3 regions of the Corynebacterium sp. MSK044 genome follow, and region 2 is predicted to be linked to each of the others. Evidence: predicted binding sites of a transcription regulator. Region 2 holds the regulator's gene; each other region holds the start of a gene.

Region 1 (7,817 bases), on a different contig from region 2:
CACGCGGATTGCGTCACCGTTGACATCCACCACACGCAGGGTCTTCGCCGCATCAGCCGGGCCGACCTCTGTTGCCTCACCGCGGTCATTCACGGTGATAATGCCCGCCTGGCCCGGGACAACCATTCCCGCTTGCCCAGCCTTCGCAGCAACTCCCGCAGCAGCACGAGAATCCTCGACGTTACGGCTCAAGGTTTCAATCTCATTCTTTAAAACGCGCTCTTCACTCTGCAGCTGCTGAATAGTGAAAGTCTGCTGCGTGGACAATGCGGACAACAACATCGCCCCGAAAATGCCCAGCACCAAAAGTGGCAGCGACAAGATGGACATCCGTGAAAACTTCCACTTCGTATCCGTCGTGGCAATTCGGCGCCCACGCACCGACACGACCTGCTTCGACCCCAACCTGCTTGGGCGCGGAACGTGCGGCGCAAAACGGGGCTTCGGCGGGGCGAGCGTAGTACGACCACGACCACGTTCAAGCAGCGCAGTGCCGGCGTTGCCTGCGGTGAGATCTCGGCTTGCTCCCATTGTCCTTGTTTCCTTCGCGGTGCTCATCGTTGGTTGGGGTTAGTTGCTGATCTTTTCTATGGCGCGTACCCGGACAGGGGCAGCTCGCCTGTTTTGTTCTATTTCCGCTTCAGAGGCTTTTTCCGCCCCGTGAGTGACAGCTTTGAACTTGGCTTCCATCCCCGGCAGCTCGGTGGGTAGCCCCGGCGGGGTTTTGGAGGTAGTAAGTTCGGTGAACGCCTTCTTCACCAACTTGTCCTCGTGAGACTGGTAGCTCATAAACGCCGCACGTCCGCCCGAACCAAGGGCTTCAGCCACCATGGGGAGAACGTTCTGCAGCGCATCAAGCTCACGGTTCACCTCTACGCGTAGCGCCTGGAAAGTTCGCTTCGCCGGGTGCCCGCCAGTCCGTCGCGTCGCGGCAGGGATGACCCGATACAACAGCTCAACCAAACGGCCCGACCGTGTGAACGGTTCCTTTTCACGTTCAGCCACCACCGCTGATGCGATCTTGCCAGCGAAACGCTCATCCCCATACGTCTTCAACACCCGCGCGAGATCACCGTGCGAGTACGTGTTCAAGACATCAGCGGCAGTGATCCCCTGACTGGAATCCATCCGCATATCCAGTGGTGCATCAACCTTGTACGCAAAACCACGCTCGGCTTGGTCCAGCTGCATTGAGGAGACACCGAGGTCAAAGAAAGCACCGGCAAGCCCATACTCCCGTGCCTTATCCGCAATCGACCCTTCCTCGGTTACCAACGCCTCTTCAAGGCAATCAAAACGCCCCTGCACCGGCAGGAACCGATGTGAAAAAGGCGCAAGCCGTTCCGTGGCATTGCGCAGCGCTTCCCCATCGCGATCAATTCCGATCACAGAAACATGCGGGAAAATGTCCAAGAAGTATTCCGTGTGGCCCCCAGCCCCCAGCGTGCCATCAACGATGACAGCGTTCTCACCGAAAGCCTCCACCGCGGGACGCAGCAACTCACCCATGCGATCACGCATGACAGGGACATGCCCGTGGCTGACGTCATGTGCCGTACTCGTTGCCACCGGGTCCACCCCCTTTAATCGCGGCTTTGTTGTTCACTTACGTGCATCCGCGGGGAACGTATAGAGCCCTACCCGGGGCGGTCATTCTGATATCGGGGAAGTACACCAGAACGACTCGCGCCCCGAGCAGAGGTCATACACGCTCTCCGCTAATCGCCCGCCCTTTAGAGCAGACCCGAGAGAATATCGTCCTCATCAGCCGCCGAGAAAGCGGCCTCCGTATTTTCTTGGTATTTCGCCCAGGACTCTGCATCCCAGATCTCCAAGAAATCCACTGAACCGATAACCACGCACTCCTTAGTCAGTTGCGCGTAATCCCGGTGCGCCGGCGACAGCGTGATGCGACCAGATCCGTCAAGCGTCTGCTCATCCGCACTTGCTGCCAAGTTACGAATGAAGGCACGCGCCTTCGGGTTCGTGCGCGAAACTGCGGCTGCCTTACGTGCGCGTGCCGCAAATTCCTCGCGGGGATAGACCGCCAAAGAGTGGTCCTGCCCCTTGGTCACCATCAGCCCGTCCGCCAAACCCTCACGGAATTTAGCGGGCAACGTCAGGCGCCCCTTGTCATCCAGCTTTGGGGTGTAGGTGCCTAGAAACATCCGGCGCCCCACCTTTCTTGCTCAATGACTCCGGTTGTGAACTTTTGTCCGCGAAAGGCCAGAAGTGTCCCACTAACCTCTCACTGCACCCCACTTTATCCCACTATCCCCCACAAACGCCACTTTAACGCGAAACTTTCTTTCCGCGTTTCATATTTCTCGAGGTCAACTCACATAAAAATTAGTGGTGGACACACCCGCACACATGATTAACAAGAGTTAACTTAAACCCCTCAAGTGCAAATCACCCCCATCCGCACAAATCCAAATCCAAGAATAAAGCCAAGAAACCTAAGGCAAATTGTGGAGGTGGGTGAAAGTGGGGGACGCGAGTGGGTGAAAGTGGGGCTAAGCCGCCCCCCTACACACATCGAAGCAGAAGATTGCATTGCACTGGCAACTACCAAACGGGAGAAATTTCCTACGCGGGATTTCATCCGGGCCGATTCGTCGCAATGGAACTTCCCACACGGACCCAGCGAAGGAAAGCGACCAAGGACACCCCTCGCTTCCCCTTCACCCTCCAGGTACACTTGCTGCCACTTAACTCCCAAAAATGAGCGCACGAAAAAATCCCCGCCAGTTGGCGGGGACTGATGCGTTACCTATTGGCCTTCAAACCGGCGACGGAAATTCTCTTCCATCCGGGAGCTCATGCCACCGCGCTGCGACGGATGCTTGGCGCGGCCCGCCTGACGTGCGTTCGGTTCAGCTGGAGTGCGAAGGGCCCAAACCCCACCCGCGAACATGACTACGAAGCCAATGATGCTCAGGCTGACAAACCACAAGCTCTGCGTTGCCAATGCCACGCCACCGACAAGCAGGCACAGCCCCAACACGATGAGGGCCAAAGAACGCATTGTTAGACGCCCAGATTCAGTGCCATCTTGGAAACGGGACGCGGAAGCGACGGATGCCCCGAATTTCGGGTCATCCGCAAGGAGCGACTCCTCGATCTCGCGGAGCAGCTGCTGTTCTTGCTCAGAAAGGGCCACGATTCCTCCAGCCGTGCACTTGATGTCCACTTTGAGGATATAACGATTCAGTGGGCAGTTTTGTTCCTCAGGATAACAGTTCAGCCCAAAAATCGCTTCTACGCTGCAGCCAAGGATTGATCTTCGCCCGCAACTTCAGCGTAGAAATCCGCAGCATCCGCAACAAGTGCTGTCGCCTTTAGCGGGTTTGGGCGAAGCTCAATGCCGGACGCAACCCGCCCGCGCAGCGTGGAGTAACCACTAAAAACATCAGCCCACATCTCGCCTTGGGGGCCAGTAATACGCAACTTGTCCCATGCACTCGTAGGTAGCCTCTTGCGCTTAGCCACGGCCACTGACTCCGCAATAACCGCACCCGCCGTGCGCAAGGCCGCGCGATAAGCACTCTCAACCGCAAGGTCGTACTCGCCATGCGCAATTCGCAAGTGAGCATCCGCGAGAAGCTCCCGTGCAGAATCAAGAAATTTATCGTGGCGTGTAGGCCGCGGAACCGTGCCATACGTAGCGCCTGTCGTGGCAGAAATAATGCTGTTCATCTTTAACACCTCACTGTGACCTGCTTTGTTGCCTTCACATTAGAAAGCCCGTGCGACACCCCTCCCCCAAAATTCGAACAGCTGTTCTAAGTTTCATATTTTCACTCCACTCGAGATCACGTCATGGTTCGATAGTGGAGTGCCTATGACAGTCCGCCACCTAACGGCGCCACAGTTCATTGAGATGGTGCCGGAACTCGTGGACCTATACATCGCGGCGATGAAATATCCACCCGCGATTCGTGAGCAGCGCATCGCTGTGTGGTGCCGTGATGCCACTTCCCCAGGCTTTGTTGCCGTGGCTGCCTATGAAGGCGACTCATTGGCCGGTATCGCTTATGGCTTCAAAGGCACACCTGACCGGTGGTGGGACCTCCAATTGAGAAGAGGCCTGTTTCAGCGACAGGCAATGACGCCAGCCATGATCACGGTGATACGGAACTATTTTGAGGTCGCCGAAATTCATGTTGCGCCTGATTTGCAGTGCAAAGGAACTGGCCGGAAACTCATGCACTTGTTGCTGGAGCAAACTACGGAACCCTACGCATTGCTATCCACACCGGAGGTGCCAGGTGAGAATAATGCTGCGTTTGGGCTTTACCGTTCCCTCGGGTTCCTGGACGTTCTGCGCCATTTCACCTACGACGGCGACAGTCGGCCCTTTGCCATCCTGGGCAGGAAACTGCCTCTGGCCTGATCGCCCGCGCCTAGCTGTAAAGTGAGCGGTATTGCTAACCGCCCGCAACTGGTTAAAGGAGCCATGTTTCGTGGAACAACCCCCTTTCGGTTCCGCCCCCACTCTCGATGATGTTCCAGCGGCGGTAGAACGCCAACTGGACGCTTTTCTCAATGAGGTCTCCCCACCCGTTGCGCAGATCGGTGGTCCTGTCGCAGATGCCGTGGGACTTTTGCGTGACTTTGTTCTGGGCGGCGGAAAGCGCATTCGCCCGACTTTTGGCTGGGTGGGCTATACCGCTGTTGGGGGCTTGGACAGAGGCACGGAAGACCCCTTGGCTGTCCTGCGGGCTGTCAGTGCGCTCGAGTTCATCCAGGCATGTGCGCTGATCCACGATGACATCATCGACGCTTCCGATACCCGGCGCGGCAACCCTACTGTTCACCGGTCAGCGGCAGCTAACCACCGGGCACGCGGGTGGCACGGTGACGCAGATGTCTTCGGGCAGAACGTGGCTATCCTCATCGGGGACCTAGCGTTGGTGTGGGCAGATGACATGTGGCATGGCTCAGGGCTGAGCACCGCTGCCCGTGACCGCGCGCATGAACCGTGGCGTGGGATGCGCAGTGAGGTCATCGGTGGCCAGATTCTGGACATCTCCTTGGAGGCGGCGGGCTCAGAGAGTGAGGAGCTGGCTAACGCGGTGAATGTGTATAAGACCGCCGCATACACCATTGAGCGCCCACTTCACTTGGGTGCCGCAGTTGCCGGTGCAGATGAGACGACGATTGCCGCATTGCGCGGGTACGGTCGCGACATTGGTGTGGCGTATCAGCTGCGGGACGATTTGTTGGGGGTCTTCGGAGACCCGGAGATTACAGGTAAACCTGCTGGTGATGATCTGCGGGAAGGAAAGCGCACTGTCTTGTACTCGCTTGCTTTACAGGCCGCGGATCGGACTGATCCATCGTCCGCTGAGAAGCTCCGCTCTGGGATCGGAGTGGTACAGGACCCAAAGGATATCGCGGAGCTCGCGGCGATTGTGGAGGGGACGGGGGCGGTGGAGGACGTCGAAAAGCGAATTGCGCACCTGACGGAGTCCGGACTTTCCTTCCTGGACCACGCGCAGCTGGACCACAGTGCCGCAGAGGCATTGAAGACAATGGCTGAGAAAGCCACTGCACGACGTATGTAAAGGATTGTTCGTTGGCAGCACGCTCCTGGATCATCCCGCTCGGCGCCGTGGGCTCAGTGCTCATGATGTTGGGTTCTTTTGGCGCTGGCGCGACGCGTAACCGCGGTGGTGTGCTAGACGCCCTCGGTTGGTCATCACTCAGCTATGGTCACGCGCGCGGCCTCATGGATGTGATGCTGACAACGGGCATATTCCTGCTGATGGCGGCATGGGTATTGCTGGGTAGCGAACGTCGCGAGAAGGCTGTTCGCACAGCACTGTGGGCGTGGACAACGCCTTTGGTTCTTGCCGCGCCGCTGATGTCACGGGATGTGTACTCCTACCTGATGCAGGGGGCAATGGTCCGTGACGGATTCGACCCGTACTCGGAAGGCGCTGCCGTCAACCCTGGGCCTTATTTGTTGGAGGTCTCCCACGACTGGCGGAACACCACAACGCCATATGGCCCCCTGCATTTGTGGATCGGGGATGGGGTGACCACGCTGGTTGGCGATAATGTCACGGCCGGCCTCATCGTGTACAAAATCATCTCCCTCGCAGGATTTGTAACCATCGCTCTTGCTGTCCCACGCATTGCGGAACACCTTGGTGGGAGCCCCGCTCTTGCACTGTGGCTGGGTGTAGCTAACCCAGTGATGATCATCCACATGGTGGGTGGCATGCACAACGAATCCGTGATGGTCGGGCTCGTCTCCGTTGGTTTGCTGGCCTGCCTGCGCGACCGGTTCGGTTTTGGCGTTGCACTCATCGGCGTGGCGGTATCGCTCAAGGCCACCGCAGCTATCGCGCTACCTTTCGTCGTGTGGATGATGCTGGCCCGGTACGCACCAAAGGGCACTCCCCTGGCGAAACGATGCGGTGTGTTCTTTCTCGGCGGGGCAGCTACCGTGGGCATCTCTGTTGCAGTTGTTGCAGCCGTCACATGGGCATCTGGCACATCGTGGGGCTGGTTGGCGCAGATCTCCGGCAACTCCAAGGTGGTCAATCCCCTGTCAGGTGCCACGCTCATGGCCGATGCGGTCGCGCCGTTCATTCAGCTTATCGACGAAACCTTTAGGTACAACACCATCCTCACCGGCGCCCGCACAGTTGGTTCTTTGCTCATGCTCTCCGGATTAGTGGCAGTATGGGCCATCTTCCGACAGTCAGACCGGCGCGCAATCATGGGTATCACGTTGGCCTACCAAGTTGCATTTCTGTTCAACGCCGTCACACTGCCGTGGTACTTCGCCTCATCCCTCACCCTTGTGGGTACGTTCAAACCCCGGCCATGGCTAATCAAGCTCACGGTGGCGGCATCTGTTGTGGTTGCACTGTCCTTCATGGGTAGTGGCAACCACCGTTTCTACGACGGCTGGTGGATGATGCTCACCGCCATCGCTGCATGGCTAGCGGCTAGAAGGCCATTGCCTGAGCACGCCGAATAACCTCACGCGCACCGTGCCCATGAAGCGCGTCAATAGGCCTGCCCGGCAAACTCTCATCAGCGGTGAAGAGGTACCCCAAAATCTCATCCTGAGTGAAACCGCCGTCTAGCAATACGGTGATGGCGCCGGAGATGAATTTGGATAGGCCCCCGTCGTCGTCGAGAAGCGTTGAAGGAACGACCTTTACCCCTTCCTTCTTCCAGGACAGAAGCTTGCCTGCATTGACATAGTCGTGCACTTTGGTCACGGGCACACCAAGCTGCTCCGCAACCTCAGGGAACGTCAAAAGTGTCTCGCCGGCGAGCAGTGCATCAAGGTCGTAATTTTCTGTACTCACGATGAATACTCTACGTCAGCTACCACTTCATTCCACCCGTGCACCATACTTGGAAGACATGAGTGAACTTCAGCCCGGCGATGTTCTGGAAGGCCGGTACGTGATCGACCGCCCCATCGCGCGTGGCGGAATGTCCACCGTGTACCGCTGTTTAGATACGCGCCTGGACCGTGAAGTAGCGGCGAAAGTCATGGACGCGCGCTATCTCGATGATGATGTGTTTCTGAACCGCTTCTCCCGCGAAGCACGCGCGATGGCGCAACTTTCCCACCCGAATCTCGTGGGCGTGTATGACTTCTCTGCGGATGGTGAGGATGTCTTCCTCATCATGGAGCTCATCACCGGCGGGACCCTGCGCGAACTCCTGGCTGAACGTGGCCCCATGCCACCACATGCAGTTGCTGAAGTCATGCGGGGCATGCTCACCGGACTTGCGGTTGCGCATGATCGGGGCCTTGTCCACCGCGACATCAAGCCAGACAA
Region 2 (7,817 bases):
GTGGATAAATATCCCCACGGTGGTGCCACTGGGCTCGTCGAAGATGCACGCATCGCCGCCATCCGTGATCTGATGTTTACCCACGGCGGACCGGTGCGCACACCTGAGGAATTCGATGCCTTACTTAACAAGGTGAAACCCGAGGTTCCTGGTGCCGTGCGACGTGCTGTCGTCGGCATCGCAGGCGGTGTCGCCGAATACATCAACATCGCAGCTGAACTGAACAAGTGGAGTGGCCCAGCCATTGATGACATTAAGGCTCAAATGGCCTTCCTGTTACCAAAAAACGCCATCACCATCCACGGCATGGAACATCTGCAGCACCTGCCGCGCTATTTGTCCGCAGTACAGATGCGCCTGGATGAGATGAACCACGATCCTGACAGGGATGCGGACCGCCAAGCCGTGATCGATGACGTCAAGGCGTATCTTGATGCCAAGCTCGCTCGCCTACCCAAGGGGGCAGAAAGATCAAAGCCAGTCAAAGAGATTCTCTGGCGCATCGAGGAACTACGCGTCAGTCTTTTCGCGCAGCGTCTGGGCACATCCAAACCGGTGAGCCCACGGAGGATTGAAAAGATGGTAGATAAGCTCTAAAGCTCATCAATGCCGCGATCGCGGCGACGCATCAGCCGGATCTCCGATTCGAAATCATCGGCACTTTCGAAAGACTTGTATACCGACGCGAAGCGCAGGTAAGCCACCTCATCGAGCGCCCGCAGGGGCTCCAGGATGGCAAGACCAATGTCATTGGAAAGAACTTGTGAGCTGCCTTGTGCACGCACAATCTCTTCCACCTCTTGGGCAAGACGTTTCAGGGCATCATCTGAAACATCACGGCCCTGGCACGCGCGACGCACACCAACAATCAGCTTGTCTCTATCAAAGGGCTCACTGACACCATTTCGTTTGACCACAGTGAGGATGGCTTTTTCAACCGTGGTGAACCGGCCCCCACACGCGGTGCACTCACGTCGACGACGAATAGCAGAACCCGCGTCTACGAGACGTGAGTCCGAGACACGGGAATGATCGTTATGGCAGAAAGGGCAATGCACAGGAGAGGATTCTACTCTCTCCGTGCACGTCATATCTAGCTGCTACGCAGCTGCACCGGCCTAGCGGGCACTTATGCTGGCAACCACATCATTCGTTGCCGCAGCAGCCGGATCGATCTCCCCACCGGAGAAAGCACCCCCGAGTGCAGAGCCAATGAAAAGGCTAAGGCCCAACAGAATGCCCATGGCAATAGTGCCACGCTTTTCACGGCGATCTTCAATGTTTTCGAAAGCCCCCGCAGTGTCAGCAGCAGCCCGGTAGCGGGTTAGACTTTCCTTTCGATCAGACTCTCCCAACGTTCGAACATTGGCAACATGTTGGCGCCGAGCACGGGTGTCGTTGATGTCCCATACATCCGCCGGCTGGACGGTGCGGCGAAGATCGTTACGTACAATATCAGCGCTGTGAGGTCGTGCGATAGAGATTGTCATGATGGTTCCTTTCTGTTCTGCCTACGATTCTACGAACCGGTGAGACATGTTCGATTAACTGCTTCGCTCAACTGTTCGATAGCTTCTATGTTCGATTTATAGCAACTGGAGAAAACTTTGTCCACACGTAGCGGAAAAATATCGAACAAATTTGCTTACTCGTGGTAGAAACGAGAAGTGAGGGAACTCATTAGAAACAAACAAGACTCTTGCAAAGGCACCCATCAAGGAAGGACAACAAGACATGGCCAAGAAAGAAGACAAGAAGCCAGACGTTAAAACTTTGACTGACCGCCAGCGCCGCATCCTGGAAGTTATCCAGGACGCTGTAGTGTTGCGTGGCTATCCGCCAAGCATCCGAGAGATCGGCGATGCTGCAGGACTTCAGTCCACATCGTCTGTGGCCTACCAGCTCAAAGAGCTTGAGAAGAAGGGCTTTTTGCGCCGTGACCCGAACAAGCCTCGTGCAGTGGACCTGCGCCACCTCCCCCACACCGGGCGGAAACCAAACAAGAAGGATACAAACGTTCCGGAAGAGGCAGCCGCACCGCGATACATCCCCGTGGTTGGCCAGATCGCCGCTGGCAATCCCATCCTGGCGGAAGAGAATGTCACAGAGTACTTCCCTCTCCCATCAGAACTCGTCGGCGACGGCGACCTGTACCTGCTTCAAGTCGTAGGCGAGTCCATGCGTGACGCCGGCATCTTGGATGGAGATTGGGTTGCAGTGCGCACTCAGCCAGTCGCGGAGGAAGGCCAATTCGTCGCTGCACTCATCGACGGTGAGGCAACGGTGAAGGAGTTCCACAAGGACTCCACCGGCGTGTGGCTGCTTCCCCACAATGATGCTTTTTCACCCATCAAGGGCGACGAAGCAGAAATCATGGGCTTGGTCGTCTCTGTTTTCCGCAAGCTCTAACCCACCCTCACGGGGGTGAAACGGGCTCAGGCAGAACTAACCGGGCCCCGTTTTCACTTCACGCGTACATAATGAGGATTTGTTAGCATCCCCCGCATTCAAGGAAGTCCCATGTACGCCGAGGAGCGTCGCCGCCAGATCGCATCAATGACCGCAGTTGAAGGCCGCGTGAACGTCACGGAATTGTCTGAGCGTTTTGATGTCACTGCTGAAACTATCCGCCGGGACCTCGCGGCCCTTGACCGCGACGGTGTGGTGCAGCGTGTCCACGGTGGTGCCGTGTCGACCCAGTCCTACCTCACTGCCGAGTTCCCCCTTCAAACCCGCTATCGTTCGGCAGCCACAGCTAAATCCGCCATCGCTCGGGCCGCATTAGATTTTCTGCCCGCGCCTGGCGGTTCGGTTTTCCTTGACTCTGGCACGACGATTAACACACTTGCCGGGTTGATCAAGGACCGGCCTGAAGCACCTTCTTTGTCATTCGTTACCAACTCACTGCCGATCGCTCTCGACCTGTCGAGCCTGGGCACCCTTGATGTCCAACTGCTTGGCGGGACTGTTCGTACGATTACACAGGCTGTCGTCGGTGATACTGCTTTGCGCACTTTGGCTCTTTTGCGCGCGGACGTAGCTTTCATTGGTACTAATGCGTTAACGGTAGACCACGGCCTTTCCACCGCGGACGCACAAGAAGCGGCGGTGAAATCCGCGATGGTCACTAACACCCGTAAGGTCGTGGTGTTGTGCGACTCCTCAAAGCTGGGCACGGATTACCTTGTGAGCTTCGCGCCCCTTGATTCCATCGATGTGGTGATCACCGACTCTGATGCACCGGCGTCCTACGTGGATGAGCTAACAGAACGTGGCATCAACGTCATCCAAGCAGGTTAAGGCGGACCAGAAACAACTAGCCCGTCCGTCGCATGGGTTTAACCCCGGTTCTAGCACGCCGTAGATACGGCATCGGGCATACTCGGGCAGAGGAGTTTTCTCGCTCCACCCCACCTACGACTTTGAGGGGTCAGCCGCCCGTGATTTTTACTTTCACGCCGAATCCAAGCGTTGATGTCACCTTCACCGTGGACAACTTCACCGCCGGTGAAGTCATCCGCGTGCGCGCCCGTTCCCGTGAACCCGGTGGCAAAGGAATCAATGTTGCCCACACGGTTCTAAAAGCTGGAGAATCCACGCTGGCATTGGCTCCAGCACATGAAACTGATCCTTTTGTTGCCCTTGCCCATAAGGCAGCGATCCCTCTTCACACCATTGCGGTGGAGGGACATGTGCGCGCAAACTCGACGATTACTGACGCTGCTGGGGTAACCACCAAGCTCAATGAACAAGGCGCACGCTTAACACCGGCAACCATCGCTGCTCTCGAAGAAGCGGTAGCAACCCATGCACCTAAGGCAAACGCGGTCGTCCTCGCTGGTTCTTTACCGCCAGGCGCTCCTCGCGATTGGTACTCCACGTTGGTAGCTATCGTGCGCAGAGCTAATCCGGATGCGCTCATCGCGGTGGATACCTCGGATGAACCATTGATTGCATTGGGTGAAGGTCTGGAGGACTCCACGCCGGACATTATTAAGCCAAACGGTTACGAGTTGGGGCAGCTCGCAGGTGTTGATGGGCAAACACTCGAAGACGCAGCGGCGCGAGGGGATCTAGCCGCCGTCGTGGAGGTCGCCCAGTCCGTCGTGTCCCGTGGCGTGCCCGAACTCCTCGTCACCTTTGGTGGTGCGGGTGCATGCTTGGTCACATCTCGTGGCGCGTGGGTTGCCACTCCCCCGCCAGCACACGTTCGTTCCACGGTGGGCGCGGGTGATAGCGCGTTGGCTGGCTACGTTCTTGCACGGATGCGCGGGCAAGATTATCCGGAAGCACTCCGCCATTCCGTGGCTTATGGCACCGCTGCTGCCTCTAACCCAGGCACTGCCATCCCCACCCCGGATGACTTGGATCTGGCACGAACTGTTGTGTCAGTCTTCCCCAGCCACGATGGGAAGTAATCCACGATGAGCAGCTCTACTATCTCGACTGAACTGGTGGCGCTGGATGCGGATTTCGGCAGCACACCGGCGGACGTTATTGGTCACCTAACCGAGATCGTTGCCACTGCCGGCCGCACCGATAAACCGGACGTTTTGGCCAATGCCGCCATCACCCGCGAAACACGAGCGGGCACCGGTGTAAACGGCCGAGTAGCTATTCCCCATTGCCGCACTGCTGCTGTCACGGAACCTACACTCGCCTTTGCCCGTCTTTCGCACCCCGTGGACTTCGCTGGGCCTGACGGTGACGCGGACCTCGTCTTTCTCATTGTCGCCCCAGAAGGCGGTAACAAAGCTCACCTGCAGATTCTGTCCAAGCTAGCTCGGGCACTTGTTCGTGGGGAGTTCACTGAAACACTCCGTCATGCGCAAACCCGCGAGGACGTTGTAAACGTTGTCAATGAGGTACTCAGCGCAGAGGTGAAGAAGGCAGGGATGCGCGGAGCTGCTGCTAAACCTAGAAAGCGCATCGTTGCTGTGACCTCGTGCGCGACAGGCATTGCGCACACGTACATGGCGGCGGATGCACTCGAACACGCTGCACGTGGCCGCGATGATGTGGAGCTGCGCGTTGAAGCACAAGGGTCTTCGGGCAGGAGACCTGTCACCCCAGAGTTCATTGCCAATGCGGACGCCGTGATTTTTGCCCACGATGTTGCCATCCACGAGCCCGAACGCTTCGCCGAAAAACCACTAGTCAATGTCTCAGTCAAGCGCGGTATCAATGACCCGAACGCCTTGATCGATGAGGCAATCGCGGCGGCAAGTAACCCACATGCACCTCGAGTGTCAGCTACCAACACTCACACTGCACCAGCCGGAACGGGTTGGCTCAAACGCATCCAGCAAGCCATCCTGACTGGTGTTTCCTACATGGTGCCCTTCGTTGCGGCCGGAGGTCTCTTACTCGCACTCGGCTTCCTCATCGGTGGCTACGATGTAGCCCACGGCTGGCACGTCATTCCGGTCACTTACTCACCCACAAACTTGCCGGGCCATGAAGTGCTTATCGACGGCAACCTCACCGCCTTCACCCACTCCGGCTGGGCCCTCTACCTCGGCGCGATTTTCTTCGCCATTGGACAAATGGGCATGCAATTCGTCGTGGCTGCTTTATCCGGCTACATCGCTTACGGGCTCGCGGGCCGCCCCGGTATCGCACCTGGTTTTATCGGCGGGGCGATCTCCATCATGCTGGGTGCTGGCTTCATCGGCGGGTTGGTCACTGGTGTCTTAGCTGGTGCTCTTGCTCACTGGATCGGCTCATGGACAGTACCTCGCTGGCTCGCATCACTCATGCCGGTGGCAGTCATTCCGCTGCTGGCTTCCCTTGGTGTTGGCTTGGTGATGTTCCTGCTCCTCGGCCGCCCTTTGGGCGACATCATGGCAGCTTTGCAAGGCTGGCTGAATTCCATGACGGGATCATCCGCGATTTTGCTGGGCATCATCATCGGTCTCATGATGTGCTTCGACCTCGGTGGTCCAGTAAACAAGGCGGCGTATCTCTTTGGCACCGCTGGCCTCTCCGCGGGCACAGATGCCGCCTTTGAAATCATGGCCGCGGTGATGATCTCCGGGATGGTGCCACCGATCGCTCTATCTGTTGCGACGTTCCTGCGTGCACAGCTCTTCACTTCAGCAGAACAACAAACAGGCAAATCTGCATGGCTTCTAGGGCTGTCCTTTGTGTCGGAAGGTGCGATTCCTTTTGCCGCTGCAGATCCGTTGCGCGTGATTCCGTCGATGATGCTCGGCGGTGCTGCCGCAGGAGCCACTTCCATGGCGCTCGGTGTTGGTGCGCGTGCACCACACGGCGGCATTTTTGTCATCTTCGCTTATGAGCCGTGGTGGGGCATGTTCATCGCGCTTGCCGTGGGCGTTGCTGTGGGTGCCGTCGCGGTGCTCGCCACAAAAGGGCTGTGGCACAGAAAACCAGCTGCCTGAACCCAAAGTTTCTCTACGATGGGGAAACTGAACCCCTACCTCATCTTCGAAAGGACAACCACATGGCATCCAAAACCGTGACTGTTGGTTCCACAGTTGGCCTGCATGCTCGCCCCGCAACCTTGATTGCCGAAGCAGCTGGCGGGTATGAGGAGGAGATCATTCTCACTTTGGTGGGTGGGGATGAAGGGGATGAAACCGATGCGGCATCCGCCCTCATGATCATGGCCATGGGAGCCGAACACGGCGATGATGTCACGGTCACATCCGATAATGCGGCAGCCGTGGAACAGATCGCCGTGCTGATCGCCTCAAATCTTGACGAGGACTAGGCGCACCACAGTTTCCTACCTAAGCGACCTGCAGGGGGCCTAGGTGCGCGGAACCTCAAGCTCCTGTGGTTCTTCCTCCGGCAGCAGGTGGCCTTCACCGAAGGTGCGGTAGGCCCACTGCATGACTGGGTAGAGCACGATGATGCCAATGGAGCCCAGCGCAATGCCTTCGAGGGTGACGTTGCCCACCTCGAAGGTGAGGTTGCCAATACCCACGATGAGCGCCACTGCAGCTGTGGTGAGGTTGATCGGGTTGGAGAAGTCAACCTTGTTGTCCTGCCAGATACGCACGCCAAGCATGCCGATGAGTCCATACAGCACCAGGCAGGCGCCACCCAGGACACCGGCGGGAATGGTGAAGATGAGCGCACCGAATTTCGGGATGAACGCGAGCAGGATGGCAAAGCCAGCAGCAACCCAGTAGGCGGCGGTGGAGTACACGCGGGTAGCGGCCATCACACCGATGTTCTCCGCATAGGTGGTGGTACCAGAACCACCGAATCCACCAGCCAGGGTGGTGGCCAGACCGTCACCGATCAAGGCGGGGCCGGCAAGGTCGTCGAGATCACGCTGGGTCATCTCCGCAACCGCCTTCACGTGGCCCACGTTCTCAGCGATGAGTACAACCAGCACCGGCAGGGTGACCAAAATGGCGGACAGGTGGAGTTCCGGGGTGTGGAACTGCGGTAGGCCAATCCAAGGTGCAGCAGCGATGGTCGCACCGGCGTCCTCTGCGAGATTGCCGGTTACAGCAGCAAAAACCCAGCCGGTAACAACACCAAAGAGGATGGACAAACGCGCAGCCATGCCACGGAAGCAGGCGGTTGCTATCAGAATGGCAAACAACGTAACCAAACCAACTACCGGTTGGGTCTGGGTATTCGCCACCGCGGTGGGCGCCAGGTTGAGGCCGATTAAGGCCACGATTGCACCGGTGACTACCGGTGGCATGACAGCATCGATGACGCGCTTGCCTGCCCAGGAGACAATCACACCCACAGCCACCAGCGCGAGACCAGTAACAAAGATGCCACCGAGCTGCGCACCGATGCCGTGCTGCTGCGAAGCAGTCAACGGCGCG
Region 3 (7,817 bases), on a different contig from region 2:
CTAGTCACTCAAGTTAGGCCTTTTCAAGCGTCGACCTCCAGCGGATGCCAGCCTCCAAGAACCCGTCCAGATCGCCATCGAGCACCTTCTGCGGGTCGTTGACCTCGTAGCTCGTGCGCAGATCCTTCACCATTTGGTACGGGTGCAGGACATAAGAGCGCATCTGGTTGCCCCAGCTGGCGTTGCCACCGGCGCCAAGGGCATCCATTTCGGCCTTTTCTTCCTGGCGTTTCTTTTCCAGCAGTTTGGACTGCAGGACGTTGAGTGCGGAGGCCTTGTTCTGGATCTGGGATTTCTCGTTCTGGCAGGTCACCACGATGCCGGTGGGGATGTGTGTGATGCGCACGGCGGAATCGGTGGTGTTCACGGACTGGCCGCCGGGGCCGGAGGAGCGGTACACATCAACGCGGATGTCTGAATCCGGAATATCAATGTGGTCCACCTGCTCCACCACGGGCAGGACTTCCACCTCAGCGAAGGATGTTTGGCGGCGCCCCTGGTTATCAAAGGGAGAGATACGCACGAGGCGGTGTGCGCCCTGTTCGACGGAAAGCTGGCCGTACATGTAATCGCCATGGACGACGAAGGTCGCGGATTTAATGCCTGCTTCCTCGGCATAAGAAATGTCGTAGAGATCGACCTTGTGCCCGTGCTTGTCCGCCCAGCGCGTGTACATGCGCATGAGCATCTCCGCCCAATCAGCCGCATCCACGCCACCCGCGCCGGAGCGGATGTGCACCACGGCCTCGCGCTCGTCGTATTCGCCCGAAAGCATGGTGGTCACTTCCAGGCTGTCGATGGCGGCAGAGAGCTGCTCCAGTTCATCGTCCGCAAGCGATGCGTCGCCTTCTTCTTCGGCGAGTTCGTACATGACCGGGAGGTCGTCGATACGCTGGCGCAGATCACGCACCTTCCGCAAGCGTGCCTGCACAGCGGAGAGTTCGGTGGTGGTTTTCTGCGCGTGATCCGGGTCGTCCCACAAGCTCGGGTCGGCGGCTTGGTCTTCGAGTTCGCGCGCGCGTGATTCCATCTCCTCGAGGTCCATGACCTTCTCAATCGTGGTCAGCGTGGAGTTCAAGGAGTCAATGCGTGCGGAAGTCTCGGGCTGCATAGGTGCGAAGTCTAGTGGACACCGCCATAATGGCAGCCATGAGCACATTGACCTCCTCTTTCATCGAAGAGCATTTGCTTATCGACGACGCCGCGCTCGCCGCCGCCCTCACCCGCACCGCAGGCCGCCTTGCCCTGCGCATGCGCGCCGACGGGCTGGAAACCGCCCAGAAGACGTCCGTGTCTGACGTGGTGACGCAGGCGGATACGGCTGCTGAGCAGTTCGTTGTTGAGGCGCTGGCTGCCCTGCGCCCTGAGGATGGCCTGCTTGGTGAGGAGGGTGCTGCCAAGGAATCCTCCAGTGGCCGTACCTGGGTGATTGATCCGGTGGACGGCACCTACAACTTCTCGTGTGGCTCCGACTACTTCTGCTCCGCACTGGCATTGGTGGAGGGTGAGCAAGTCCTGGCCAGCGCGGTCCACCGTCCGGCCCTGGACACCACGTGGGTGGCTGATGGCCTCGCTGCTTCTATCAACGGCACTCCCTTGCCCGCTTTGGAGTCTGCCCCGCTGGAAGCCCTCGCGCTGGCTACCTACCTGCACCCGCGCGATATGAACAACGCTGCCATCCGCGATTCCTGGCTTCATGCTGTCAACAGTGCCGCCACGGTGCGCATGTTTGGTGCTGGTTCCATCGACTTGGCCACCGTGGCCAGCGGTGGCGTGGGCGGGTGGCTCCAACATTCCGTGCCCGCCTGGGACTGGCTGCCCGGAAAAGCACTGGTGGAGGCAGTCGGCGGACGCGCCGAGCAGATCACCGCGGGTGGAGTGACCTGGAGTGTTGCCGGCAATCCCCAGCTGGTGGCCGATGTTCTGGCTAAACTTGAGAGCCATGTCTAACTACTCCGACGATCTGGCACTCGCCCTTGAACTGGCGGATATCGCTGACGGCATCACCCTTGACCGCTTTGAGTCCACGGATCTCTCCGTGGATTCAAAGCCGGATATGACTCCGGTGACGGACGCGGACCTCGCCGTTGAGGCTGCCCTGCGCAGTCGCTTGGAGGACGCCCGCCCCGCCGATGCCGTCCTCGGCGAGGAATACGGCGGCAACGTCACCTTCTCCGGCCGCCAGTGGGTCATTGACCCGATCGATGGCACCAAGAACTTCGTTCGTGGCGTTCCTGTGTGGGCCACCCTGATCGCGCTGCTGGAAGACGGCAAACCGGTCGTCGGCGTCATCAGCGCCCCCGCCCTTGCCCGCCGCTGGTACGCCAGCGAAGGAAGCGGTGCTTGGCGCACGTTCGGCGACGGTGCTGTGCGGAAGTTGTCCGTGTCCGGGGTGGACCGGGTGGAGGATGCGTCGTTGGCGATTTCGTCGTTAAGCGGATGGCACGATCGCGGCTTGCGTGAGAATCTCATCGCGCTGACGGATGCGACATGGCGTCTGCGCGGCTACGGCGATTTCTTCTCGTACTGCCTGGTCGCGGAAGGTGCTGTGGATATTGCTGCGGAGCCGGAAGTCTCCCTGTGGGACCTGGCACCGCTGGCCATCCTGGTGACGGAGGCCGGCGGTCGTTTCACTTCCTTGGCTGGTGAGGACGGCCCGCACGGCGGCGATGCCCTTGCCACGAACGGCCCGCTTCACGAGGACGTCCGCGCCCGCCTTACGCGAGCCTAAAGCCCTGGCCCGGCCCCGGCGTGGCGTTGAGGTCCCGCATCACCGCGTCGATGTTGCGCGACACCGTCGGCGCGTGGAAGCCACCCTGCAACGGCGTGTGGCAGGACAGGTTGACCTGTTGCGGCAGAATCCCGCCGTTGATCATGCCGACCAGCCGGCCCCCCGCATACACCGGCGCACCGGAATCCCCTTCCATCGCACAGACCTGCGTGATGTGGCGGGCAGGCTCAGATGCCCAGGTCACACCACAGGTCACGCCCGTGGCATAGCCGTTCTTGCACAGCGTGTCACCGGTCTTAGCCCAGCCACCGAGCGAGCGGATCGTCGTGCCGTTGTAGCTGCCCGTCACTTCCGCATTGGGGCCAAGCTCAATCACGGCGTAGTCCAGCGCGCCATTCTTGCGCACGATGCGGCCCGAGTAGCCAGCCTCCAGCGAATCCGCCGCGGCCACCAGCTCCCCCACGTTGCCGCAGTGGCCGGCCGTCAGCGCGATCTTCCTGCCGGCCGCATCCCAGCCAGCTGCAGTGACGGTGCACATGCCGAACTGTCCCACGTAAATCGGCGTGCCGGGCCCGTATAGCGATGTGCCCCTGCCCACCGCCGCGCGGGCCGCGGGGTTTACTGGGTTGGCGTCAAAGAACGACCCCGGCACACGGTTGAGCACCCGGTCCGCAAACGGCTTGCCCGCCATCACCTTGGACACCGGGTCCGTCTTCCAGTGGTAGTTCGGATCCACCTGCGCATTGGCCACCGCGGGCACCATGCTGAGCAGCAGCGCTGCCGCCACAATTCTTCCGGCACGTTTCATCCTCGGCCCCTTCCTGCCTGGTAATTTCGCACTAATCTTGTCACACCTCTTGTCCTTTCCCGGTGAGCCCACCCCCAGTACTGTTACTGTGGTGCGGGTGAATCAACGACTCATCGTTCCTGACCTTGCCCGTGGCCTTGCATTGCTGGGCATCGCCATGGCAAATATTTCCACTGCCTGGATCATCGCTGACATGCCTGGCGCGACTGGCGAATATGTCGGCTGGGTCCAGCCCGGCAATGTGGCCGACCAAATCGCGGCGATGTTTGCCGCCATGTTTGTCCACGTGCGTGGCCTACCCATGTTCTCCACGCTGCTTGGCTTCGGTGTCGGCCTGATCACCATGAGCCTGTCGCGGAAGAACTACCCGGTAAAGAAGGCCCGACTCGTGCTGGTGAAACGGTACGGCATCCTGGCTCTCTTCGGCCTTGTGCACATGTTCTTCATCTTCAACGGTGACATCATGGTCTCCTACGGTCTGTGCGGCATGGTTCTGGGCCTGCTCATCGCCGTGCGCACAAAAATCTTACGGATCATTGCCTACTGCTTCATTGGATTCTCCATCTTCATGGCCTTCCTCGGCGCCGTTGGCGCTGCATTCGGTCAGGACCTGATGCTTCCGCTAGATACAACAGACAACTTCACCACTCCCGCTGACTACTTCATCGATAACGCCACCTGGGGCTTCATCATGCTCATCAATGCGGTGATGGCTAACGGTTTCCTCCTCGGCGTGATGCTCATCGGTTTCATCTGGGCTCGCGAAGGCGTGCTAGCTGACGTCAACGCACACCACCGCACCCTGCTCGTCTGGTCTGCCTTGACCGTGGCCGTCATCCTTCTCATTGGCATCCCCTTGGGCCTGGCCTCCATCGGCGTGTTCAGCGGGCGCGTTGAAGCCATCTTCATTGCCCTCAACCAGGGTTTGGGCATGATCACCGGTCCCGGCATCCTGGCCATGCTCGCGTTAGCCACCCAGCGCCTGCACAACAAGGTCCCCGTGGTGTTTTACCCCTTCGTCGCACTGGGCAAGCGTTCCATGTCCGGCTACATCATGCAGTCCCTCCTCTTTATCGTCACGGTCATGCCCTTCGGTCTCGGGTTGGGCCTCGAAGACGGCGTTGCCATGAAGCTCCTCATCGCCACCGGTATCTGGGCTGTCACTCTGGTGTTGGCCACCATCCTCGAGATCACCAACACTCAGGGGCCCTTCGAGTGGGCGCACCGCCACCTCTCGTACGGCAAGACTGGCCGTCTGGAGCCATGCACTGTTGCTCATGCTTGATCTGCGCTGTTACTTCATCACCGGCCACGGCTCGCACGAGCAGATCGTGGCGACCGCCCGCCAAGCCGCTCTCGGCGGCGCCGGCATGATCCAGGTGCGCAGCAAACCCATCAGTGCCCGCGCGCTCTACGACCTGGGCCTCGCTGTGGTCACCGCTGTTCGGTCAGTCAACCCCTCCACGCACGTACTTATCGACGATCGCGTCGACATCGCCCTCGCCCTCCGCCCCCACGGCGTCGCCGGCGTGCACATCGGCCAAGATGACCTAGACCCGCGCGTGGCACGGGAGCTGCTGGGCCCTGATGCGATCATCGGGCTGACCACGGGCACGCTTTCGCTCGTTGAGGATGCGAACCAGTACGCCGATATCATCGACTACATCGGGGCCGGCCCCTTCCGTGCCACGCCGACCAAGGATTCCGGCCGCGAACCATTGAGGCTTGCTGGCTACCCTGAGCTCGTCGCCGCCTCCAAGCTGCCTGTCGTCGCTATCGGTGATGTCACCGTGGATGATGTCGCTGACCTGGCTGCCACCGGCGTGGACGGTGTTGCTATCGTCCGCGGCATCATGAACGCTGCGGACCCACGCGCCTATGTTGAGCAGGTACTGCAGAACTTCCGCTAGTCGGCGAACGAGTCTGAATCACCTCCGTCCTCTGCGATTGGCAGGCACACATAATCGTCATCCCTGACCGGCAGAGCGAAGTCATAGGAGACGTACCGGGCGCCATCCCGGAAATCGAAGACGATATTGTGGCGGTCCCGCTGGATCTTCACATAACCGTCCGTGACAAGGGAGTGGCAGCCAGAGCAGAGCGGCAAGAGGTTATCCAGGTTTGTCATTCCGCCATCTGCCCACTCCCGTATGTGGTGGATTTCCATGAAGCGCCGATGGATACAACCCGGCATTGCGCACTGGCCTCCCCACATCGCCATCAACGCCTTCACCTGCTTGTCCGTGGCCAGACGCGCACCTCGGCCGACGTTGAGCACCAGCCCGTGTTTGTCCACGATGTTCAGCTTCATCATCGCGTTGGACACGATGTTCGCTAGTGCCGTGGATGGTGCACCAGCATTGTTGGGCAGGTAGGCCTCGCCGCTCACCGTCATCATCACATTCACCTGCGCAGCCGGTGCACGCAGCGCGTTCTTCGGGTTTGTGCGCACAATATTCACCATGCCCATGAGCGCGTAGAGCATCGCCCGCCCGGTGGGGAGCCCGAAACTGGACTTGTCCCGCTTCGCTAGCTCCTTTTCCTCGTCGATTTTCTGGTCGTAGAGGTTGTCGATGCTGGCATCGTCGTTAAGCTCCGCGAGCTCTTCTTCCCCCGCACAAAACGCGAGGTGACCGATCTTGAGAGCTGCTGCCAGCGCTTCCCCGTCGACGGCGTTGAGCTTGCCCCACACGTTCACGTCGCCGTTCTCGTCCTGGCTCATGCGGAGGTAATGCTCCGGATAGTCCTCGCCCGCACCCGTTTTCGGCTTGCCGGCGAGCGCGTGCTCCAGCCCGTGATAGCCAAGCTCTATCGCGCGATTGACCAGCTCAACCTCATTATCTGGGGTGAGATATTTGAGTAGAAGGCGCACCGCGGAATAGCTCAGCTTGCCTTCCCCAAACATCAGCTTGAGGTACGGGAAATTCTCTAGCTGGCGGGCGACCGCCACGTATTCGTAGGCGGTGGAATGAGAGATCCCCAATCTTCGGATCAACCACGCGCTCGTGCTCGTCGCACCGAGGTCTTGGGCTAACCCGAGGTAATCAAACTCCGCAATCTGCGCCAGAAGCGAAGCTTTGGAGCGCATCATCGTGGCATAAGTATCAATGATGCCTGCCCCTATATGTGCAGCTAGAAGGTTAGGTTCCGCAAGTATTGCTGTCATGATGTCCTCTTAATTGTTCGTTGTAAATGTGTTGTGGGAACACCATACAAAACGAGCGCGACATCATTCGCACATCAATTCGAACGCAACCTAAGAGAATGAGTCCGCATTGCGGACTCCCTGGGAATTTGCATTCATGCCAAAACGTAGACTCCAGACGCGCCACAAAACGCATCGAGCACCTATTCGAAACTAACCTAAGAAAAAGAGTCCGCATTGCGGACTCCCTGGGGTTTCATAGGCCCAATAGATGGCCTCCCGCGGGAACCCGCCCAAACTCATAAAGATTATGGGTAAGCCATTTTTATTTATAGTTTTTCCCTCAAACCCACTCGAAGGCACCATTTTTTCGGCATGATGTGACCTGTCCCACCATCTAGCTCTGATGAACGGAGGAATCACATGGCAACAGCTATCGACCAGCGCGAGTCACAAAAGCCACCGCGTGACCCATTCTTCGCCCGAGCCATGCGGCCAATCAATCGACTAATTGAGGAGTACACGCCTTCTGCCCTTACCTTTGCGCTTGCGCTCACCGCTGTAGTGGCAATCATGGCGCTCCTCTTCACCGATGCTGGTCCAGCTGACATTGCTCTTGGTTGGGGCGACGGGCTTTCCGGCCTGCTGGAGTTCATGACGCAAATGGCCCTCGTGCTCCTCCTGGGGTCGATCCTCGCTGGCACCAAAGCGGTGCGCACTTTGCTGAGCAAACTTGCCACGGTTCCCAAGAATCCGCTTTCCGCGTACCTATTCATCTTTGGCATTACCGCTATGGCCATGCTCTTTTCCTGGGGTCTTGGACTGATTCTGGGCGCCATTCTGGCCAAGAAAGTGGCCGTTCAATTCCACCAGCGTGGCGAGCGAATCAGTTTCCCCATGCTCATTGCCTCCGCATACTCATCCATGGTTGTGTGGCACATGGGCTACTCGGGCTCTTCACAGCTCACTGCAGCAACGGAAGGGTCTTTCATTGCTGAGCAGCTCGGCCACACCATCCCCTTGTCCGACACGCTTTTCGCATGGTGGAACCTGGTCACCATCGTTTTTACTCTTGCGTGTGTCGCACTTGTCCTTTTCATCCTCGCACCACGAGAAGTGCAAGACTCTCATCT

Evidence for each region. The regulator LexA, encoded in region 2, represses DNA repair genes until DNA is damaged. The targets are predictions, from matches to a motif close to CGAACANNTGTTCG.
Region 1: the regulator LexA is predicted to act here: its motif matches at 3,774-3,787, upstream of QP994_RS00545 (SAV_6107 family HEPN domain-containing protein).
Region 3: the regulator LexA is predicted to act here: its motif matches at 6,881-6,894, upstream of QP994_RS07900 (HNH endonuclease signature motif containing protein).

What each region holds. Positions count from the first base shown of each region.
Region 1 is NZ_JASPJJ010000001.1:112,723-120,539, forward strand. It holds gene ftsL (cell division protein FtsL) at 1-531, opposite strand, end outside; gene rsmH (16S rRNA (cytosine(1402)-N(4))-methyltransferase RsmH) at 571-1,569, opposite strand; gene mraZ (division/cell wall cluster transcriptional repressor MraZ) at 1,734-2,168, opposite strand; gene QP994_RS00540 (DUF3040 domain-containing protein) at 2,774-3,163, opposite strand; gene QP994_RS00545 (SAV_6107 family HEPN domain-containing protein) at 3,262-3,699, opposite strand; gene QP994_RS00550 (GNAT family N-acetyltransferase) at 3,845-4,396, shown strand; gene QP994_RS00555 (polyprenyl synthetase family protein) at 4,467-5,570, shown strand; gene QP994_RS00560 (alpha-(1->6)-mannopyranosyltransferase A) at 5,582-6,997, shown strand; gene QP994_RS00565 (Rv2175c family DNA-binding protein) at 6,966-7,334, opposite strand; gene QP994_RS00570 (protein kinase domain-containing protein) at 7,393-7,817, shown strand, end outside.
Region 2 is NZ_JASPJJ010000006.1:63,875-71,691, reverse strand. It holds gene hrpA (ATP-dependent RNA helicase HrpA) at 1-597, shown strand, start outside; gene nrdR (transcriptional regulator NrdR) at 594-1,058, opposite strand; gene QP994_RS05440 (hypothetical protein) at 1,119-1,490, opposite strand; gene lexA (transcriptional repressor LexA) at 1,735-2,409, shown strand; gene sugR (transcriptional regulator SugR) at 2,521-3,300, shown strand; gene QP994_RS05425 (1-phosphofructokinase family hexose kinase) at 3,441-4,418, shown strand; gene QP994_RS05420 (PTS fructose transporter subunit IIABC) at 4,425-6,404, shown strand; gene QP994_RS05415 (HPr family phosphocarrier protein) at 6,467-6,736, shown strand; gene QP994_RS05410 (uracil-xanthine permease family protein) at 6,776-7,817, opposite strand, start outside.
Region 3 is NZ_JASPJJ010000012.1:10,161-17,977, forward strand. It holds gene prfB (peptide chain release factor 2) at 14-1,111, opposite strand; gene QP994_RS07875 (inositol monophosphatase family protein) at 1,150-1,950, shown strand; gene hisN (histidinol-phosphatase) at 1,943-2,731, shown strand; gene QP994_RS07885 (S1 family peptidase) at 2,718-3,539, opposite strand; gene QP994_RS07890 (DUF418 domain-containing protein) at 3,637-4,824, shown strand; gene QP994_RS07895 (thiamine phosphate synthase) at 4,808-5,449, shown strand; gene QP994_RS07900 (HNH endonuclease signature motif containing protein) at 5,446-6,705, opposite strand; gene QP994_RS07905 (short-chain fatty acid transporter) at 7,108-7,817, shown strand, end outside.